3 regions of the Streptomyces clavifer genome follow, and region 1 is predicted to be linked to each of the others. Evidence: riboswitches for the same ligand, from Rfam matches in the RefSeq annotation. Region 1 holds a riboswitch; each other region holds the start of a gene.
The links. Region 1 has a riboswitch for cobalamin ahead of OG927_RS04705 (ABC transporter substrate-binding protein). Riboswitches for the same ligand answer to the same signal wherever they lie in the genome.

Region 2: another riboswitch for cobalamin. It lies ahead of OG927_RS07175 (cobalamin biosynthesis protein); the one in region 1 lies ahead of OG927_RS04705 (ABC transporter substrate-binding protein).
Region 3: another riboswitch for cobalamin. It lies ahead of OG927_RS21985 (ribonucleoside-diphosphate reductase subunit alpha); the one in region 1 lies ahead of OG927_RS04705 (ABC transporter substrate-binding protein).

The regions. Positions count from the first base shown of each region.
Region 1 covers NZ_CP107793.1:1,154,095-1,161,342, reverse strand. Annotated here, with positions in the region: gene OG927_RS04715 (ABC transporter ATP-binding protein) at 224-1,036, opposite strand; gene OG927_RS04710 (iron chelate uptake ABC transporter family permease subunit) at 1,033-2,133, opposite strand; gene OG927_RS04705 (ABC transporter substrate-binding protein) at 2,136-3,179, opposite strand; cobalamin riboswitch at 3,210-3,389, opposite strand; gene OG927_RS04700 (sigma-70 family RNA polymerase sigma factor) at 3,527-4,213, opposite strand; gene OG927_RS04695 (hypothetical protein) at 4,368-5,042, opposite strand; gene OG927_RS04690 (potassium-transporting ATPase subunit C) at 5,458-6,132, opposite strand; gene kdpB (potassium-transporting ATPase subunit KdpB) at 6,137-7,248, opposite strand, start outside.
Region 2 covers NZ_CP107793.1:1,686,269-1,693,516, forward strand. Annotated here, with positions in the region: gene OG927_RS07155 (alpha/beta hydrolase) at 1-434, opposite strand, end outside; gene OG927_RS07160 (class II aldolase/adducin family protein) at 502-1,161, opposite strand; gene OG927_RS07165 (inorganic phosphate transporter) at 1,441-2,703, shown strand; gene OG927_RS07170 (hypothetical protein) at 2,716-2,937, shown strand; cobalamin riboswitch at 3,084-3,210, shown strand; gene OG927_RS07175 (cobalamin biosynthesis protein) at 3,338-4,285, shown strand; gene OG927_RS07180 (cobyric acid synthase) at 4,282-5,973, shown strand; gene OG927_RS07185 (putative cobaltochelatase) at 5,970-7,248, shown strand, end outside.
Region 3 covers NZ_CP107793.1:4,986,941-4,994,188, forward strand. Annotated here, with positions in the region: gene OG927_RS21970 (helix-turn-helix domain-containing protein) at 1-348, opposite strand, end outside; gene OG927_RS21975 (hypothetical protein) at 430-642, shown strand; gene OG927_RS21980 (ribonucleotide-diphosphate reductase subunit beta) at 639-1,655, opposite strand; gene OG927_RS21985 (ribonucleoside-diphosphate reductase subunit alpha) at 1,655-4,051, opposite strand; cobalamin riboswitch at 4,188-4,311, opposite strand; gene mctP (monocarboxylate uptake permease MctP) at 4,659-6,293, opposite strand; gene OG927_RS21995 (DUF3311 domain-containing protein) at 6,290-6,544, opposite strand; gene OG927_RS22000 (GntR family transcriptional regulator) at 6,713-7,248, opposite strand, start outside.

The sequences.
Region 1 (7,248 bases):
GTTGCGGAATTCGAGATGCTCACACTGTGGTCGCGCCCGCAGAGCTTTGGCCAAGTCCGTCGGTCAGCGAACGACGGCCACCACCTGCCCGCCCCCGTCCTGACGGACCTCAAGCGAACGGCTGACAAATGATCTACACGATAGGCGGCCGCCCACGACCAGCTGAGACCCCGAAAGACTGTCACGCCAGCCCTTTGACCAGTGGCTTCACGTTGGCGGAGGCTCAGTGCATTGTCGCGCCACCGCGGCCGGATTCTCGGGGTTCTCCCGGCAGGAAGGTCACCTGCGGCGCCCCGGTCCGCGGATGGACGGCGACCTCGCTCGCCACGCCGTACACCTCGGCCAGCAGCCCGGGGGTGAGCACCGCCGCCGGCGGTCCCGAAGCGACGACCTCACCCTCGCGCAGGACGTAGAGGCGGTCGCAGTAGTAGGCCGCCAGGTTCAGGTCGTGCAGCGCGACCAGGACGGTGGCCGGCAGCCGCCTGAGCACACCCAGGACCTCCAACTGGTGCCTGATGTCCAGGTGGTTGGTCGGCTCGTCGAGCACCAGTAGGCCGGGCTGCTGCGCCAGGGCGCGGGCGATGAGCACGCGCTGGCGCTCACCTCCGGAGAGCCGGTCGAAGGAACGCGTCGTCAGCTGGGTGGCGTCCACCGACGCGAGAGCCGTGTCGATGATGCGCGCGTCCTCCGCGGTGTCGCCGTCGAACAGCCGCTTGTGGGGGGTACGCCCCATGGCGACGACCTCCCGCACGGTCAGGTCGAAGTCGGCGCCCGGCTCCTGCACCACGGAGGCCAGCGTGCGGGCCAGCCGGCGCACGGGCAGGGACCAGGCGTCGGCCCCGTCCACCCGTACCCGGCCGGAATCGGGACGCAGGACGCGGTAGACGGCGCGCAGGAGGCTGGACTTGCCGCTGCCGTTGGGGCCGACCAGGCCGACCACCTCACCGGGGCGCGCGGTCAGGGACACCCCGCGCACCAGCCGGTACGCGCCGGCGGTCAGCGTGACGTTCTCGACGGCGAGTTCGGCCGCGGTCATCCCACTCCTCGGTCGGTGTTCCGTCGGGCGTCCCGGCGCAGCAGCCACAGGAAGAAGGGCCCGCCGCACAGCGCGGTGAGGACGCCGACGGGGATCTCCATCGGGGCGGCGACCGTGCGCGCCGCGATGTCGGCCCAGACGAGGAACACCGCCCCGGCCAGTGCCGCCGTCGGCAGCACCCTGCGGTGGTCACCGCCCACGAAGAGCCGCACGATGTGCGGAAGCATGAGTCCGACGAAGCCGATGGGGCCGGCCGCCGCCACCAGGACGCCGGTGACGAGGGACAGCACGACGAACATCCGGACCCGGAAGCGGGCCACGTCCAGCCCCATCGTCGTGGCCGCCTCCTCGCCCGTCAGCAGCAGGTTCAGCGACCGGGCCCGCACCAGCAGGACGCCGATGCCCAGCAGCAGCGCCGTACCGGGCAGCCACAGCGTGGACCACTGCACGCCGCCCAGTCCGCCCAGGGTCCAGGCGAGCACCGTCCGTGCCTCGTTGCCCCGCCCGGCGGTCAGGAGCAGCAGGTCCGTCACGGCTGTGAGCACCGCCGCCACCGCCACTCCCGACAGCACCAGCCGGACCGAGGTGATACGCCCTCCGGCGCGGGCCGTCGAGTACACGAGCAGCAGGGTGAGCAGGGCGCCCACGAACGCCGCAGCCGACAGCGGCACCGGCCCGGCCAGGCTCACACCGAACACGATCACGGCGACGGCGCCCAGCGAGGCTCCGGAGGAGACGCCCAGCAGATACGGCTCGGCGAGCGGGTTGCGCACCAGTGCCTGCATGGCGGTGCCCACCACCGCGAGACCGGCGCCCGTCACCGCGCCGAGCAGCACCCGGGGCGCCCGCACGTCGAGGACGATCGTCTCGCGCGCCCGGGACCAGGTCGGTTCGGCCAGTTCACCGCCGAACGCGTGCGTCACGATGCCCCAGACCTCGCCCGGCGGCACGTGCACCGAACCGATGGCCAGGCCCGCGGTCAGGGAGACCACGAGCAGCAGGCCGAGGCAGATCAGCGTGGGCGCGAAGGCCCGTGAGCGCAGACGCTCCCGGCGGCCCGTACGAACGGCGGGCGCAGCCCCGGCCTCGGCCGGCACCGTCACCGGAAGGACTCGGGATGCAGCCCGCGGGCCAGGTCCTCGACCGCGTGCGGCGGGCGGATGCCGACCAGCGTCGCGGTCAGCGGAAGCACCACGAACCGCTTGTTCCGTACGGCGGGGACGTCGGCGAGGGCGGGCTGCGAGAGCAGGAACCTCTTCTTCTCCGCCACGCTGCCCGCACCCGCGTAGTCGTAGATCGCGATGACCTCGGGCTCGCGGGCGACCACCTGTTCCCAGGAGACGTCCCCGAAGACGTCGTCGAGGTCCGCGAAGACGTTCCGGCCTCCGGCCAGCGCGATGATCTCGGTGCCCAGGCCCTTGCCGCCCGCCGTGAACGCCGACTTGTCGCCGCTGTCGTACACGAAGACGGACACCGGGGAGACGCCCTCCACCGTCCGGCTGGTCCCGTCGACGCGTTCCCGCAGATCGGCCACGAGCTTCTCGGCCCGGTCCCGCACACCGAAGATGCTGCCGACGGTCAGGATCTCGTCGTAGGCGTCCTTCATCGACACCCTCTTCTTCCCGCAGTACTCGCGGTTGAGGTAGGTGTCGATGCCCGCATCGGCGAACGCCTTGCGGGACCGGCCCTCGTTCTCGGCGAACGCGCTGCCGTAGCCGCCGTAGACGAAGTCGGGCTCGGCGTTCAGGAGCGTCTCGAAGGACGGCTCCTTCTCCGCCAGTTCGGGAACCGCCTCGAAGTCCTTCCGGAGTTCGGGCAGGACCGCGGAGTCCGGGAAGGCGGTCCCCACCATCCGGTCACGGAGCCCGAGGGCCAGCATCAGCTCCGCCGGGTGCTGGTGAACGGTGACCACCCGGGACGGCGGCCCGTCGTACGTGGTGCGGGTACCGCAGTTGTCGACGGTGACCGGGAAGCCCTTCGCGGACGACGCCGAAGCCCTCCGGTCCCGGGCGCCGTCGTCGGCCGTGCCGCAGCCGGCCAGCAGGGTCGCCGACAGTGCCCCGGCCAGCGCCGCGGCGCGCAGCGCACGGCGTCGCGGGCGGGAGGAGGGGGAGAACAGGGGACGGGGCATGCCGTCGTACACGTAGAGCCTCCTGGGGAGTCCGCGCTCCTCGGAATGGGCCCGCGACAGGCCAGTGTGCTGACTCCCGGATCGACGTTCCCCCGGCCTGACCGCGGCGGTGCGCGGCAGCCGTTCGAGGGGAACTCCCCGGTTACAGTGGCGGGACCGTGCCGGAATCGCACCGGCTTCCTGTCTCCCGTCGCGGTGATGACCAGGTGATAGTACGTCTCCCCGGCGAGGCGGAAACATGGCAGGCCCGAGACGTTCGCCACGCCCCCCTCATGGTGCCCGCGGTGAACCGTGGGGACGTACGCGCGACCTCCGGGGCACCGGCAGGCGGGCCTGCCGGTGCCCCGGGGAGGTGGCGTTCAGGCCGCCGTGGCAGCCTCGGGCACCGGACGCGGAGCGCCGCCCGTCCCGCCGTGGCCCGTCCCGGAGGGGCGAGCCGCTGGGGCCTCGGCCTCCCTCAGCAGTTCGACCAGCGCGGACCGGGCGCGGGCGACACGTGAACGCACGGTTCCGACGGGAGTGCCCGTGACCGCGGCGGCCTCCGCGTAGCGAAGCCCCAGGAGCTGGGTGAGGACGAACGCTTCGCGTCGCTCGGCGGGGACCGCCGCCAGGAGATCGGCCAGAGCGATGCCGTCGTCGAAGCCGGGCAGACCGCGCGGCTGCGACCGTTCGGCCGCCGACTGCCAGTCGTGGCGGTCTGCCAGTCTGGGCCTGGCGGCGGCATGCCGAAGGCTGTCCACGACGGTGCGCCGGGCGATGGAGAGCAGCCAGGTGCGTGCCGAGGAGCGCCCCTCGAACCGGTGAAGGCTTCCCAGCGCGCGCAGGAAGGTGTCCTGGGTGAGGTCGTCCGCCGCCTGGGGGTCGGGGCTCAGGAAGGCGACGTAGCGCCGTACGTCGTGGTGCAGGGCGCGTATGAAGCGGTCCACGGCCTCCGCGTCCCCGGAACGTGCGGCCAGGGCCAGGCACGTGACCCGTTCGTCGGCGCCGTGCGGGTCCCGCGGCGTTCTCTTCCCGGTGGCCGGGGGTGGGGGCAGGGCAGGGGTCATCGCCTGATGTCCTTCCGGGATTCCGGTGGTCCGGGAATCCGGGATCGTCCCGCACGTGGGCGGGGCCGGTGCTGTGGACGACGCGGCCGGAGGCGGCCGCGCCGTGCCCGGGGCGCGCCGGGGTCGGTCCCGGGCGCCGGTCGGGGATCGGCTGTCAGATGACAGCGATCCGGGACGGCGGACCCCGGGTGCCGACGATGTGGACGAGCAGCAACTGGCGCAGCGGATGAGCCCGGTGGGAACGCCGGGCACGGACGCGCGGCCGGTCGGCTGGCACGGGCAGATGGAGAACGAGCCGGAACGGAGCGACCAGCCATCCCGCGCAGGCGCGCAGCAGACGGAAGACGGCCCGCTCCCCGCACGCCAGCCAGAGGCCGCACAACAGGGCGGCCAGCAGGTGGGCGGCGAGCATCCCGGTGGGGGACAGGCCGGCCATGTCGTGTCCGGCGGACATCACCGCGTGGTCCATCAGGCCGTCCGGGCCGGGGTGGTGCATCTCCCCGGCACCGGGTACGGCCATCCCCGCGGGGGCGGATCCGTGCGTCTCGCAGAGCAGGTACCGGGTCCACCGCCGAGCGAACGAGGCACCGTCCGGCAGCGAGGGACGGACCGCTGCCTGGGCCAGCGAGAAGGCACTGTGCAGGACCGCCTGGACCACGACCGCCGCGGAGGCGACGAAGAGCAGTCCGCGCTCCCGGCGGGTGAACACCCAGGCTGCCGCGGCCGTCGCGGCGACAGCGACGGCCAGGACCCACCAGGGGACGGCAGTCGCGGACATGACGATGTGGCCGAGGGCGGTGAGCAGCACGCAGGCGGCTGCGAACACCACAGCCCTCACCGCGCGACAGCACCGGCCGGGAGTCATGGCGCGCTCATCCTCGCATCCCGTCCCGGACACCAGGGGGAGTGTGCGGACTTTCCGGCCCGTCAGCCGGTTCTGCCCACCGGCCCGCTCCGGCCCGCGTGTTCGGACGTGACCCGCTCGGCGTGGGGCCGGCGCGTACCGCCGACGTGCGGCAGGGCCTCACCCTCGTCCCGGGGCACACCGTGCGCCGCGGCACCCGGCCCGCGACGTACGGCGACCGGACCAGGAGAGCCTGCCGGGTACCGGGTACCGGGTGCCGGGTGCCGGGTGCCGGGTGCCGGAGGGCGGGTGCCGGAGGGCGGGGGTCTCGGCGAACCGGAGGAGCCGGGGCCGGCGGGATGTGAGGCGTCCCGCCGGCCCCGGCTCCGGACCCGCGGCGTCAGCCCCCGGCCAACTCCTTCAGACCGATGTTGAGCCTGAGCACGTTGACGCGTGGCTCACCCATGAAGCCGAGCGTCCGGCCCTCGGTGCCGTCCCTCACGAGTTGCTCGACCTGGTGGACCTCGAGGTGGTTCCTCTCGGCCACCCGGTGCACCTGGAGCCGCGCGTACGCGGGGGAGATGTGCGGGTCGAGTCCGGAGCCGGAGGAGGTGACGGCGTCCGCCGGGACCTCCGAGGGCCGGGGCCGGTAGCCCTCCGCCGTGTTGTCCGCGACCACGGCCTCCTTGGCGTCCGTCACCCACCGGATGAGCTCCTCGTTGTCCCCGGACCGGTTGGTCGCGCCGGAGAGGATCAGCGTGTACTGCGGATTCACGCTGTTGGAGCCGAGGCCGTTGGAGGGCCTCGGCTGGAACCACCTGAGGTCGGGCCGGGGGGCTTCGTCCGCGTCGGCCGGATCCGTTTTCGGCAGGTCGTACCTCTGCCCGATCAGCTCCGAGCCCACGACCTCGCCCTCCGTCGTGATCTCGGATCCGTCGGCCCGGTCGTCGAACAGGGCCTGTGCGACGCCGGTGACGGCGAGCGGATAGACGACGCCGCAGAGCAGGGTCAGGACGAGCAGGGCCCGCAGGCCCGCCCCGAGGAGACGGGCCGTATTGCGTACAGAGGTGTTCATGTCGTCACCCGATGCCAGGAATGGTGGAGATGAGGAGGTCGATGAGCTTGATGCCGACGAACGGCGCCACGAGTCCCCCGAGGCCGTACAGGCCCAGGTTGCGGCGCAGCATCCGGTCCGCGCTCATCGGCCGGTAGCGCACGCCCCGCAGGGCGAGCGGCACCAGGGCGATGATGATCAGCGCGTTGAAGACGACGGCCGACAGGATCGCGGACTCGGGCGAGGTCAGGCCCATGATGTTGAGCTTGTCCAGGCCGGGGTACACCACCGCGAACATGGCCGGGATGATCGCGAAGTACTTCGCCACGTCGTTGGCGATCGAGAACGTCGTCAGCGCGCCGCGGGTGATGAGCAGTTGCTTGCCGATGCCGACGATCTCGATGAGCTTGGTCGGGTCGGAGTCGAGGTCGACCATGTTGCCGGCCTCCTTGGCGGCCGAGGTGCCGGTGTTCATGGCCACCCCCACGTCCGCCTGGGCCAGTGCGGGAGCGTCGTTGGTGCCGTCGCCGGTCATCGCGACGAGCCTGCCGCCGGCCTGCTCCCTCTTGATGAGGGCCATCTTGTCCTCGGGTGTCGCCTCGGCCAGGAAGTCGTCCACCCCCGCCTCGTCGGCGATGGCCTTCGCGGTCAGCGGGTTGTCACCGGTGATCATGACCGTCCTGATGCCCATGCGGCGCAGCTCCTCGAAGCGCTCGCGCATGCCGTCCTTCACGACGTCCTTGAGGTGGACCACCCCCAGGACCCGGGCGCCCTCCGCATCCTCCAGAGCCACCAGCAGCGGCGTGCCGCCCGCTTGAGCGATCCGGTCGGTGAGCACCTGGGCGTCCGGCGGGACGGTGCCGCCCCGCTCCCTGACCCAGGCGGTGACGGAGGCGCTCGCGCCCTTGCGTACGCTGCGCCCGCCCACGTCGACACCCGACATACGGGTCCGGGCCGTGAACACCACCCACTCGGCGTGCGCCAGATCCCCCTCGTGCTGCTCGCGCAGCCCGTACCTCTCCCGCGCCAGGGCGACGACGGAGCGGCCCTCGGGGGTCTCGTCGGCCAGTGAGGACAGCCGGGCGGCGTCGGCCAGTGCGGCCTCCGTGACCCCCGGAACCGGGGTGAACCCGGCCG
Region 2 (7,248 bases), 530 kb from region 1:
AAGCCCAGCTCGCCCGGGATCTCGACCTCCTTGTGGGCCAGGCCGAGGGCGCCGAGCGGGTCTCCGGTGTGGAGCTCCGGAGTCATGCGGACCTTGGCCCCCCGCTGCAGGCTGCCGCGGTTCACGCGCTCCAGACTCCGCAGGACGGTGTCGGCGGAGCCCTCCGGCGCGGTACCGGTGACCGGGCCGACGACGGCGTGGACGCCGCGGCCGGCCAGCCCGTACGTGCCGGGGCGCAGCGCGGCGAAGGAGCGGGTCAGGGCGATCTGCCCGGCCCCCGCGGCGTGCACGGTGAGTCTGCGGTCCCCGGGCAGGGGGCGGGGCGACGGGGCCCCGAGGGCGGCGTCGCTGGCGTACCGGCCGGCCGCGACCGCTGCCGCTCCGGCGCCGAGGATCGTGGTGACGGCTGCTGCCGTCGCTGTTGCCGGGCGCACGGCTCCAGTGTCCTGGGCGGGGGCCCCGACTGCCAGCGGGGCGGGGCCGTCCGGTGCGGGCCCGGTGTCAGCCGGGCTGGCCGTAGTCCTCCAGGGCGTCCTGGACGTCGCGCAGCTGGGCCGGGGTGAGCAGCGACGGACTGTGGCCCGGCACGGAGCTCGCGGTGAGCCAGAGTCTGCACATCCATTCGAGCTGGGCGGTGCGGTCGTAGGCCTCGTCGAGGGTGTCCCCGTAGGTGACGGTCCCGTGGTTCCGCAGGAGGCAGCCGGTTCGGTCGCGCAGGGCGGCGAGCATGTGGCCGGCGAGCTCCGGCGTCCCGTAGCGCGCGTAGGGGGCGGTGCGGACCGGCCCCCCGAGCATGGCGGCGGCGTAGTGCACCAGCGGCACCTCGGAGACGAGCGTGGAGACCGCCGTGGCGTGCACCGCGTGCGTGTGGACGACCGCCGCGGCGCGGGTGCTGCCGTAGACGGCCAGGTGGAGGGGGAGTTCGCTGGTCGGGACGAGTTCACCGAGCACCTGGCGCCCTTCGAGGTCGACGCCGACCGCGTCCCCCGGGCCCAGCCGGTCGTAGGGCACCCCGCTGGGGGTGACCAGGACGGTCCCGCCGACCCGTGCCGACACGTTGCCCGACGTGCCGACGACCAGCCCTTCCGCGGCCGTCCTGCGGGCCGTCGCGACGACCCCGTCCCACGCGTGTGCGATCGCGTCCCGATCCTGGCGGCTCATGCGGAGATCCTAGGCCGACCGGGTCGTTCCGGCCGGGGGCACCGTGGGACGTGACCGAAGTCTCTTCAATGGTGCAAATGCGACAGTTCCCGCGGGTGCCGGGGCCGACCGCAGGCCAGTACCCACAGCGCCGCGACGGGTTCCGGCAACCCCTCGCGCACACAAGCGGAATGCCCGTACGCGCTTGGAGTCACCACAACGCCCTGCCCAGTTCATCTTCCGTTCACCCAGGTTGCTTACGTTCCTACAGCCACTGACGTCGAACGATTGCCTGGGTAAATGGAACACATCACGCTGCTGCTTGCGATTGTGGTCGTGACAGCTCTCGTGTTCGATTTCACGAACGGTTTCCACGACACCGCCAACGCGATGGCCACCACCATCTCGACCGGCGCTCTCAAGCCAAAGACAGCGGTGGCCATGTCCGCCGTTCTCAACCTCGTCGGCGCGTTCCTGTCGGTGGAGGTCGCCAAGACGATCTCCGGCGGGATCATCAATGAGAACGGCCTCAGAACCGAGGTCATCTTCGCGGCGCTCGTCGGCGCCATCCTGTGGAATCTCCTGACCTGGCTGGTGGGCCTGCCCTCCAGCTCGTCCCACGCACTCTTCGGCGGCCTCATCGGCGCCGCGGTGATGTCGGCCGGCTGGTCCTCGATCAACGGCGGCACCGTCGTCACCAAGGTGCTGCTGCCCGCGATCGCCGCCCCCCTCGTCGCCGGTCTGGCCGCTCTGCTGGCCACGAAGCTGACGTACCGCATCAACCGGAAGATCACCGACGAGGCGCAGCTGAAGTCGACCGCCAAGGGGTACCGGGCGGGCCAGATCGCCTCGGCCGGTCTCGTCTCCCTCGCCCACGGCACCAACGACGCGCAGAAGACGATGGGCATCATCACCCTGGCCCTGGTCACCGGCGGCGTCCTCGCCCCCGGTTCCAACCCGCCGGTCTGGGTCATCGCCTCCGCCGGTATCGCCATCGCGCTGGGCACGTACCTCGGCGGCTGGCGCATCATCCGCACCATGGGCAGCGGCCTCACCGACCTCAGGCCGCCGCAGGGCTTCGCCGCCCAGACCAGTGCGGCCACGGTCATCCTGGCCTCCTCGCACCTCGGCTTCTCCCTCTCCACCACCCAGTCCTGCTCCGGTGCGGTGATGGGTGCGGGCCTCGGGCGCAAGGGCGGCGTGGTCCGCTGGTCCACGGCCACCCGCATGTTCGTCGCGTGGGGTCTGACCCTGCCGGCCGCCGGTCTGATCGGCGCGGGCTCGGAGTTCCTCACCAAGCAGGGACCCTGGGGCGTCGGCGTGGTCGCCGTGCTCCTCGTGGCGGGCTCCGCCGCCATCTGGTTGCTGTCGCGCCGCAAGCCGGTTGACCACACCAACGTCAACGCGCCGGACGACGAGCCCGCGGGCGTCGTCACCACCGCCATGGCGGCCGTCAGCCCTCCGCCCATCGGCTCCGCCGTCCCGGACCTCAAGACCACCATCCCGGCCCCGGCCCCCACGGCCGGGACCCCGGGCGACCCGGCCCGACCGGCCACGGTGTAAGGACAGATCCGTATGAACATCGACTGGGCAGCTCTCGCCTCCGTCTTCGGCGTCAGCCTCGTGGTCACCATCGCACTGGTCGGCCTCTTCACCCTCGGCATCATCGGCCTCGCCAAGCAGGTGCCGACGGCGCAGGGCGGCGGTCCCTCCGTGCTTGCACGCTCCGGCGCATACGCCTGCTTCGGGCTCTGCGCGGCGGCGGTGGCGTACGGGATCTATCTGATCGTCGTCTGACGGCAGCCACGCACATCGGGCCGGACACACAGCCGTGTGTCCGGCCCGATGTGCGTCTGCGCACACTGAAGCCTCGCAGGTCAACGGCAGGTTGACGGGCGTTCGCGGTGCGTGGTGGACTGCCGGAGCCATTTACGGCGACAGGAGAGGAAGCCGGTGCGAATCCGGCGCGGTCCCGCCACTGTCACCGGGGAGCAGCCCCTCAGGAAGTCACGGTCCGCCACCGCGGACCGGAAGCCCGGGGGAACTGCGGATCCGGAAGCCAGGAGACTCTCGTCGCCGTCACGTCGAACCAGGGCGCGGACCCTGAGTGAGGACATCTGCCATGCCTGGCTGCCGTACGTCGGTCCCTGTGCCACCCGTGACGAAGGTCCCTCGAGGCGCGACGGCCGGCTGACCCGTGCGAGCCGACCGCATCTTCGCGTACGGCGCCGCCGCCGGTCTGATCGGTGACCTGCTGCTCGGCGATCCCCGGCGGGGGCATCCCGTCGCCGCCTTCGGGCGGGCCGCGGCAGGCGTCGAGAGCCGGCTGTGGCGCGATGACCGGGGCCGGGGCGCCCTGCACGCGCTGGTCTGCGCCGGAGGCGCCGCGGGCGCCGCCGCCCTGGCCGCCCACGCCGTACGGAACCGGCCCGCCGCCGCCGTGGCCCTGACGGCCGCCGCCACCTGGTCCGTCGTCGGCGGAACGTCCCTGGGCCGCGAGGCCCGTGCCATCGGCGGGGCACTCGCCGCCGGGGACATCGAGGTGGCCCGGGAGCGGCTGCCGCACCTGTGCGGCCGGGACCCGCACTCCCTGGACGGCCGGCAGATCGCCCGTGCGGTGGTGGAGTCCGTCGCCGAGAACACGTCCGACGCCGTCGTGGGGGCTCTGGTGTGGGGTGCGCTGGGCGGCGTGCCCGGCCTGGTCGGATTCCGGGCCGTCAACACCCTGGACGCCATGGTCGGCCACAGGTCACCGCGCCACCTGCGCTACGGCTGGGCTTCGGCCCGCCTCGACGACGCCGCGGGCTGGCCCGGCGCGCGCCTCACGGCCGTGCTCGCGGTGGCCGCCGGCGGGCGCCCGCGCGAGGCCCTGCGGGCCTGGCGGGCCGACGCGGGCAGACATCCGAGCCCCAACGCCGGACCGGTGGAGGCCTCGTTCGCGGGAGCGCTCGGCGTACGGCTCGGCGGGACCCTCGCATACGGCGGACGGGTCGAGCACCGGCCCGTGCTCAACGGGGCGGCCGGCAGGGACGTGCGCGTCACGGACATCGAACGCGCGGTGCGGCTGTCGCGCCGCGTGAGTGTGCTGGCCCTCGGCGTGTGTGTGGCCGGGCGGCTGGCCGTGGGACGAAGGGGCCGGGCATGAGCAGGGGACCGGGCGGCGGGCTGCTGGTCGCGGGGACGACCTCGGACGCGGGCAAGAGCGTCGTCACGGCGGGGATCTGCCGGTGGCTGGTGCGCCGGGGGGTGAAGGTCGCGCCCTTCAAGGCGCAGAACATGTCACTGAACTCCTTCGTCACCCGCGAGGGCGCCGAGATCGGCCGCGCCCAGGCGATGCAGGCACAGGCCGCCCGGGTGGAGCCGACCGCGCTGATGAATCCGGTGCTGCTCAAGCCCGGGGGCGACCGTTCCAGTCAGGTGGTCCTGATGGGCAGGCCGGTCGGCGAGATGAGCGCGCGCGGCTATCACGGGGGCCGGCAGGAAGCGCTGTTCGGCACGGTCGTGGACTGCCTGGAGCAGCTCCGGGACACCTACGACGCCGTGATCTGCGAGGGGGCGGGCAGTCCGGCCGAGATCAATCTGCGGCGCACGGACATCGTGAACATGGGCGTGGCGCGGGCCGCGCGCTTCCCGGTGCTGGTCGTCGGCGACATCGACCGGGGCGGTGTGTTCGCCTCCTTCTTCGGTACGACGGCCCTGCTGGCCGCCGAGGACCAGGCGCTGGTCGCGGGGTACCTCGTGAACAAGTTCCGGGGCGACGTGTCGCTGCTGGAGCCCGGTCTGGACATGCTGCACGGGCTCACGGGGCGTCGGACGTACGGGGTGCTGCCGTTCGCCCACGGCCTGGGCATCGACGAGGAGGACGGGCTGCGGGTGTCGATGCGGGGCGCCGTACGGGAGTCCGTCGTCGCCCCGCCGTACGGCCGGGACGTCCTGCGGGTCGCGGTGTGCGCCGTGCCGCTGATGTCGAACTTCACCGACGTGGACGCGCTGGCGGCCGAGCCGGGTGTGGTCGTGCGGTTCGTGGACCGGGCCGAGGAGCTGGTGGACGCCGACCTGGTCGTCGTGCCGGGTACCCGGGGCACGGTGAAGGCGCTTGCGTGGCTGCGCGAGCGGGGGCTGGCCGACGCCCTGCTGCGGCGGGCCGCCGAGGGGCGTCCGGTGCTGGGCATCTGCGGCGGTTTCCAGGTGCTGGGCGAGTCTGTCGAGGACGAGGTGGAGTCGCGCGCCGGTCTGGTCGACGGGCTCGGGCTGCTGCCGGTGCGGGTCCGCTTCGGCCGGGAGAAGGTGCTGGCCCGGCCGACGGGCCACGCCCTGGGGGAGCCGGTGGAGGGGTACGAGATCCATCACGGGGTCGCCGACGTGCGGGGCGGTGAGCCCTTCCTGGACGGGTGCCGGGTGGGCGCGGTGTGGGGGACGCACTGGCACGGGTCGCTGGAGAGCGACGCGTTCCGGCGGCGGTTCCTGGAGGAGGTGGCGCGGGCGGCGGGACGGCGGTTCGTCCCGGCCCCGGACACGAGCTTCGCCGCGCTGCGGGAGGAGCAGCTGGACCGGCTGGGGGATCTGATCGAGGAGCACGCCGACACGGACGCGTTGTGGCGGCTGATCGAGGCGGGCGCGCCGCGGGGGCTGCCGTTCGTGCCGCCGGGGGCCCCACGGGCGGCGGGACCGGTGGTGGGGGCGCCCCCTGCCCCGGGCCCCGGTCCCGGATCGCCGGACGGGCTCGGTTGCCCGCCCCGGGACGCGGGGCGGGACCCGGAAGGGCCGGACATCGCGGAACGGACGCCTGAGGTGACCGGAACAGTCGTGCACGTGACAGAGGAGGCACTGTGAGTACCCCGTATCCCTTCACCGCCATCGTCGGACAGGACGACCTACGGCTCGGGCTGCTGCTCAACGCCGTCAGTCCGGCCGTCGGCGGGGTGCTCGTCCGGGGTGAGAAGGGCACCGCCAAGTCAACCGCCGTACGGGCCCTCGCCGCGCTGATGCCGGAGGTCGCAGTGGTCTCCGGGTGCCGGTTCTCGTGCGATCCGGTGGTGCCCGATCCGGCGTGTCCCGACGGGCCCCACGAAGCCGCTGCCGGCGTGTCGCGGCCGGCACGGACCGTGGAGCTGCCGGTCGGCGCGTCCGAGGACCGCCTGGTGGGAGCGCTCGACATCGAGCGGGCCCTGTCCGAGGGCGTGAAGGCCTTCGAGCCGGGGCTCCTGGCCGACGCCCACCGCGGGATCCTGTACGTGGACGAGGTCAACCTGCTCCATGACCACTTGGTGGACCTGCTGCTGGACGCGGCGGCCATGGGTGCCTCGTACGTCGAGCGCGAAGGCGTCTCCGTACGGCACGCGGCACGGTTCCTGCTGGTCGGGACGATGAACCCGGAAGAGGGCGAACTGCGCCCGCAGCTGCTGGACCGCTTCGGGCTGACCGTCGAGGTGGCGGCCTCCCGCGACACCGACCAGCGGGTCGAGGTCGTGCGGCGGCGGCTCGCGTACGACGACGATCCGGCCGGGTTCGCCGGACGGTGGGCCCAGGAGGAGGAGGCGCTGCGGGAGCGGATCGCCGCCGCACGTGTCCTGCTGCCCCGGGTGGTGCTGGGGGACGCCGTACTGCGGCAGATCGCGGCGACGTGCGCGGCGTTCGAGGTCGACGGGATGCGGGCCGACATCGTCATGGCCCGCACCGCGACCGCGCTGGCGGCGTGGGCGGGGCGTGACGAGGTGACCGCGGAGGACGTGCGGCAGGCCGCCCTGCTCGCACTCCCCCACCGGCGCCGCCGCAATCCGTTCGACGCGCCGGGGCTCGACGAGGACAAGCTGGACGACACGCTCAGGGACGCGGCGGGCGACGAGGCCGGGAACGGCGACGACGGCGACGGCGACGGCGACGGCGACGAGCCCGATCCCGACGGGCCCGGCGGGGGCGGGGGCGGCGTGCCTCCGCAGGACTCCGGTCCCGACACCCCGGAGCGGGGCGGGGACGCCGGTCCCGAGCAGGGCGGCGACGCCCCGGGGCCGGGGCGGCCCTCGCCCTCCGGGGGCGAGCAGCAGCCCGTACGCGCTTCGGAACCGTTCCGTACGAAGATGCTGAGCGTGCCCGGTCTCGGCGAGGGTG
Region 3 (7,248 bases), 3.8 Mb from region 1:
GGCCGCGCCGAGGACGAAGGAACCGGAGCAGACGCTCAGCACGCGTGCGCCGCGCTCCACGGCCCGGCGCAGGGCGTCGAGGGCCTCCTGGGGGTACTCCCGGTCGATGAAGTGGCTCCCCGCGGGTACGGCGATGAGATCGGCCTCCTCCAGGCGGTCCAGCCCGTAGGGGGTGCTGATGGAGAACCCGGCGTGTGTCCGCAGGACCGGTCCCTCCGCCGACACGACGGCGAAGTCGTAGACCGGCAGCCCGTCCTCGGAGCGGTCGAGCCCGAACACCTCGCACACGACGCCGAGTTCGAAGGGGTGGATCTCGTCCAGCAGCAGGGCGGCGACATTCTTCAGCATGACGCCAGTGTGGCAGTAATTCGATGCTGTGTGACAGTCCTGCCACTGCCGGAATCCCGGCGCAGGGACGACAGTGGAGTCATGAACACATTCCTGAGCTACCTGGTCATAGCCGCACTTGTCGCCCTTATCCTGCTTCCCGCCCTCGTCGGGCACGCACAGGAGCGCCGGATCGACCGCCAACTGAGGGAGGCGGAGCGCGGCAGGACCCCGGCGCCACGGGGAACGGCAGGTGCCGCGCAGCCGGTCGTGGCCACGCGGCACCTGTTCGCCGGGAGTTGGGCGAGGGTCTAGAAGTCGTCGTCGAAGCCGACCGAGCCCTCCACCGCCACCTGGTAGGCGGACGGCCGGCGCTCGAAGAAGTTCGTGAGCTCCTGGACCCCCTGCAGCTCCATGAACGAGAAGGGGTTCTCGGATCCGTAGAGCGGCGGGAAGCCGAGCCGGGTGAGCCGCTGGTCGGCGACGCACTCCAGGTACTGGCGCATCGACTCGGTGTTCATACCGGGCAGGCCCTCGCCGCACAGGTCACGCCCGAACTGCAGCTCCGCCGCGACGGCCTCCTTCAGCATGTCGGTGACCTGCTGCTGGAGGGCGTCGTCGAAGAGCTCGGGCTCCTCCTTGCGGACGGTGTCCACGACCTCGAACGCGAAGTTCATGTGCATCGTCTCGTCACGGAACACCCAGTTGGTGCCGGTGGCCAGACCGTGCAGCAGACCGCGCGAGCGGAACCAGTACACGTACGCGAAGGCGCCGTAGAAGAACAGCCCCTCGATGCAGGCCGCGAAGCAGATCAGATTCAGCAGGAACCTGCGGCGGTCGGCCTGCGTCTCCAGCTGGTCGATCTTCTCGACGGAGTCCATCCACCGGAAGCAGAACTGCGCCTTCTCGCGGATCGAGGGGATCTCCTCGACCGCGTCGAAGGCCGCCGCGCGGTCCGCCGGATCGGGGAGGTACGTGTCGAGCAGCGTCAGGTAGAACTGGACGTGCACGGCCTCCTCGAACAGCTGACGCGACAGGTACAGCCGCGCCTCCGGGGAGTTGATGTGCTTGTAGAGCGTCAGCACCAGGTTGTTGGAGACGATCGAGTCACCCGTGGCGAAGAACGCCACCAGCCGTCCGATCATGTGCTGCTCGCCGGGGGAGAGCTTGGCGAGATCGGCGACGTCGGAGTGGAGGTCGACCTCCTCGACCGTCCAGGTGTTCTTGATCGCGTCCCGGTAGCGCTCGTAGAAGTCCGGGTAGCGCATGGGGCGCAGGGTCAGTTCGAAACCCGGGTCGAGCAGGTTCTTGTTCTCGTGGGAGCTCATTACTGGCAGGCCTCGCAGGACTCGGGGTTTTCGAGCGAGCAGGCGAGGGCGTCCGCGTCGGGTGCCGAGGCCTGCTGTACGGGAATGGGTGCGGCCGCGGGTGCCGTCCCGGACGCGGCACGGGCGATCCGGGTGGCGGGACGCGAGCGCAGGTAGTACGTCGTCTTCAGCCCCTGCTTCCAGGCGTACGCGTACATGGAGGAGAGCTTGCCGATCGTCGGCGTCTCCAGGAACAGGTTCAGGGACTGGCTCTGGTCGAGGAACGGCGTACGGGCCGCCGCCATGTCGATCAGCCCGCGCTGGGGGATCTCCCACGCCGTGCGGTACAGCGCCCGCACGTCCGCGGGGATCCAGGCGAAGCCCTGTACGGAGCCGCTGGCCTCGCGCAGTGCCTCACGGGTCCGCGCGTCCCACACGCCGAGCTTCTTCAGCTCGTCCACCAGGTAGGCGTTGACCTGGAGGAACTCACCGCTGAGCGTCTCGCGCTTGAAGAGGTTGGAGACCTGGGGCTCGATGCACTCGTACACGCCGGCGATCGAGGCGATCGTCGCCGTGGGCGCGATGGCGAGCAGCAGGGAGTTGCGCATCCCGGTCCTGGCGACCCGGGCGCGCAGCGCGTCCCAGCGCTCCGGCCAGTTCAGCTCGGTGTCGTAGTGGTCGGGGTGCAGCACACCGCGGGCCGCGCGCGTCTCGGACCAGGCGGGGAGCGGGCCGGACCGCTCGGCGAGGTCGCAGGACGCCTCGTACGCGGCGAGCATGATCCGCTCGGAGATCTTCGTGGAGAGTGCGCGGGCCTCCGGCGAGTCGAAGGGCAGCCGCAGCTGGAAGAAGACGTCCTGCAGACCCATCGCGCCCAGGCCCACCGGGCGCCAGCGGGCGTTGGACCGGCCGGCCTGCTCGGTCGGGTAGAAGTTGATGTCCACCACCCGGTCGAGGAAGGTCACGGCGGTGCGCACGGTGGCGTCCAGCCGCTCCCAGTCCATCTCCCCGCCGGCGACGAACGCGCCGAGGTTGACGGACCCCAGGTTGCAGACGGCCGTCTCGCCGTCGTCGGTGACCTCGAGGATCTCGGTGCAGAGATTGGAGGAGTGCACGACCCGGCCCGGCTCCGCGGTCTGGTTCGCCGTACGGTTGGAGGCGTCCTTGAACGTCATCCAGCCCTGCCCCGTCTGGGCCAGCGTGCGCATCATCCGGCCGTACAGCTCACGCGCGGGCATCGTCTTGCGGGCCAGGCCGGCCGCCTCCGCCTCGCGGTAGGCGGTGTCGAACGCGTCGCCCCACAGGTCGACCAGCCCGGGCACGTCCGCAGGCGAGAACAGCGACCACTCGGTGTCCGCGTCGACGCGCCGCATGAACTCGTCCGGAATCCAGTGCGCGAGGTTCAGGTTGTGCGTGCGCCGCTGGTCCTCGCCCGTGTTGTCGCGCAGCTCCAGGAACTCCTCGATGTCCGCGTGCCAGGTCTCCAGGTAGACGGCGGCGGCGCCCTTGCGGCGGCCCCCCTGGTTGACCGCGGCGACCGAGGCGTCGAGCGTCTTCAGGAACGGCACGATGCCGTTCGAGTGCCCGTTGGTGCCCCGGATCAGTGAACCGCGCGCGCGGATGCGGGAGTACGAGAGACCGATGCCACCCGCGTGCTTGGAGAGGCGCGCCACCTGGTGGTAGCGGTCGTAGATCGAGTCGAGCTCGTCCATGGGCGAGTCCAGCAGGTAGCAGGAGGACATCTGCGGGTGCCGGGTGCCGGAGTTGAAGAGCGTGGGGGAGGAAGGGAGGTAGTCGAGCCGGCTCATCAGGCCGTACAGCGAGGCCACTTCGTCCAGGGCGTGCGCGGAGGTGTTCTCGGCGAGGCCGGCGGCGACCCGCAGCATGAAGTGCTGCGGGGTCTCGATGACCTGGCGGGTGAGCGGATGGCGCAGCAGATAGCGGCTGTGCAGCGTCCGCAGGCCGAAGTATCCGAAGCGGTCGTCGGCACGGTCGGCGAGCGCCTGCTCGACCAGCACGTCGAGGGCCGCCGCGTGCAGCGTGACGAACTCGGCCGTGCGGTCGGCAATCAGACCCTCACGGTGACCGGTGGCGACCGAGGCGGAGAAGGAGACCGCGCCCTGGCCGGCCGCCTCGTCCGCGATCGAGCGGGTGAGGAGCCGGGCGGCGAGCCGGGAGTAGGCGGGGTCCTCGGAGATCAGCCCCGCGGCTGCCTCGGTGGCCAGCGTGCGCAGCTCCGCCTCGTCCGACCGGGCGCTGCGGCCGCGCAGCGCGGCGGCGGCGACCCGTCCGGGGTCGGTGTCGGGCAGATCGACGGTGAGGTCGGTCAGGGTCCGCAGCAGTGCGGTCCCGGGCCCGTCGGGCGTGGACTCGGCTGAATCGATCGCTGAAACCGGATCGGCTGGCGCGATGGTCACTGGGGCTATCCCTCGCTCGGCTCGGGGCCGGCGGGAGCGGGGGAGCCGGGCAGGACGGTGCCCGGGTGGGGGCAGCCCTGTGTACGGCGTCCACCGGCCCTCCGCGAGGCCCGGACGTGTGGCTTCCGGCTCGGTCGAGCCGGAAGCGCTGTCGGCAGGTCTTCGGACTCCCGGGTGCACAGAAGCACACCGATCACACCGTTGCGGGACAGTTCCGGATTCGCACCGGATTCCCCTGCGGCGACAGCGAGCACGAGCATACATGTGGGGGCCGTCCCGGGAGACAGCCCCCACATGTTGTGTCGCGCTTCGTCGGGGGTCGGGTGAAACGTCCGGAGCGGGATGTCGGCAATGGGCTTCCGTACCCGTTCCGGAGCCGGTGCGAGGCACGGAAAGAGGGGCCGGCGGCCGGCGTGCAAGGGGTGCGGCGCGCGCGGAACCGGCCCGGAGGCCCGGCGCGCGGGAAGTGCCCGGGCGGGTGTCCGCGGGGGTGGGGCCGCCGTCGACGGGCGCGGCGGGGGGTGCTCAGGACGACCGGGAACGCAGCGGGCCGCCGCCCCTGGGGAGGACGCGGCGGCCCGGACCGGAAGCCTGTGCCGGGGCGGGGTCAGTGGCCGCCCGGGGCGCCCACCGTGGCCGGCGGGAGCTTCTCCTGGACGCCGGGGTCGCCCACGTCCGCCGTGTAGTCGGACGGAGACGTCTCGTCGATGCCTGCCGGTGCCTTCAGCGCGTTGAGGACGAACGTCAGGACGACGACCACGACGACGTTGAGCACGAACGCGGTGAGACCGATGTAGCCGATCTCGCCGATACCGGGGATCTCCTTCGACGATCCGCCGAAGTGCTTCTGGGTGGGGCTCGCGACGCCGTACGCGGCCACGGTGCCGTACAGCATGCCGACCGCCCAGCCCGCGATCAGGGCCCAGCGGTGGAACCAGCGGGTGAACAGGCCGCCGACCAGGGCCGGCATCGTCTGGAGGATCCAGATCCCGCCGAGCAGCTGGAAGTTGATCGCGACCGTCTTGTCCATGGTGAGGACGAAGGCGAGCGCTCCGACCTTGACGAAGAGCGAGACCAGCTTGGAGACCTTGGTCTCCTGGGCGGGTGTGGCGTCGGGTTTGATGAAGTCCTTGTAAATGTTACGGGTGAAGAGGTTTGCCGCCGCGATCGACATGATCGCCGCAGGCACCAGTGCGCCGATTCCGATGGCGGCGAATGCCACACCGGCGAACCAGGCGGGGAACATGTTCTCGAACAGCTGCGGAATGGCCAACTGGCCGTTGTCCACCTTCACCCCGGCCGCGATCGCCATGAATCCGAGCAGGGCCAGCAGGCCCAGCATCAGCGAATAGAGCGGCAGGATCGTGGTGTTGCGCCGGATCACCTCACGGCTGCGGCTGGAGAGCGTCGCCGTGATGGAGTGCGGGTACATGAAGAGCGCGAGCGCCGAACCCAGCGCCAGGGTGGCATATCCCCACTGGCCCATCTCGCCCGGGACGAGACCCGATACGGGCTTTCCCGCAGCCTCGTTCTTGGCCGAGAACGCCTCACCGGCCTTGGCGAAGATGTCGTCGAAGCCGCCGAGCTTGATCGGGATGTAGATGATCGCCACCGCGATGACCAGATAGATCAGGCCATCCTTGACGAACGCGATCAGCGCGGGCGCGCGGAGCCCCGACGAGTAGGTGTACGCGGCGAGCACGGCGAACGCGATCAGCAGCGGCAGGTCCTTGATGAACCAGTGCGTGGTCTCGCCGCCGCCGACGCCCATCACGTCCAGCACGGCCTGGATGCCGACCAGCTGGAGCGCGATGTAGGGCATCGTGGCGAGGATGCCGGTGACGGCGACCGCCAGCGAGAGCCCCTTCGAGCCGAAGCGGCCGCGGACGAAGTCCGAGGTGGTGACGTACCCGTGCTTGTGCGAGACGGACCACAGGCGGGGGAGGAAGGTGAAGATCAGCGGGTAGACGAGAATCGTGTAGGGGACGGCGAAGAAGCCGGCCGCGCCCGCCGCGTAGATCGCCGCGGGGACCGCGACGAAGGTGTACGCCGTGTAGAGGTCGCCGCCGAGCAGGAACCAGGTGACCCAGGTACCGAACGACCGGCCGCCCAGGCCCCATTCGTCCAGGCTGGCCTCGTTCTCGGCCTTGCGCCAGCGCGCCGCCATGAATCCGATGACCGTGACGGCCACGAAGAAGAAGATGAATACGGCTAGTGCCACGCCGTTCACGCCGTCCTTCATGCCGACGCACCCCCCTTGCGGGCGCGCTGGTCACGCTGCCACAGCACGTACGCGACCATGGTGAGTGCGGTCGAGAGGAGCACCCAGAGCATTTGGTACCAATAGAAGAACGGGATACCGATAAAGGTCGGTTCAACCCTCGCGTACGAACTCACCCAGAGCATCGCGACGAACGGTGCGATCAGACAGAGTGCGATGACCACCCTCGCTGGTGTCACTGTCGGCGGTTTCACTTCGGTATCTTCTGACATGTGGCGACTCCGTCCCCTCGCTGATCACCTGTAGTAATGCGCAGGAAATCTAAGCGCGAGAAACGGGCAGCGTCACCCCCCGTCCGCATTGCGGTCCTGCAACGGTCCGGCGTCGCCCGAAATGACTGATCCCCCTGCGGGCGCAAGGGGATCGGTCCTACGTGACGGTCAGTCGGTCGGCCGTTTCAGGCGGGCCACGAACTTGTACCGGTCGCCCCGGTACACCGAGCGCACCCACTCCACCGGCTCGCCGTGTCCGTCGATCGAGTGCCTGGACAGCATGAGCATCGGCAGGCCCACGTCCGTACCGAGCAGTCCCGCCTCACGCGGGGTGGCGAGTGAGGTCTCGATGGTCTCCTCGGCCTCCGCCAGGCGGACGTCGTACACCTCGGCCAGTGCGGTGTAGAGCGAGGTGTACTTCACCAGCGAGCGGCGCAGTGCGGGAAAGCGCTTGGCCGACAGGTGGGTGGTCTCGATGGCCATGGGCTCACCGCTGGCGAGCCGGAGCCGCTCGATCCGCAGCACCCGCCCGCCCGTCGTGATGTCCAGCAGTCCGGCGAGCGTGTCGTCCGCTGTGACGTAACCGATGTCCAGCAGCTGAGATGTCGGCTCCAGGCCCTGGGCGCGCATGTCCTCGGTGTAGGAGGTGAGCTGCAGCGCCTGGGAGACCTTCGGTTTGGCGACGAAGGTGCCCTTGCCCTGGA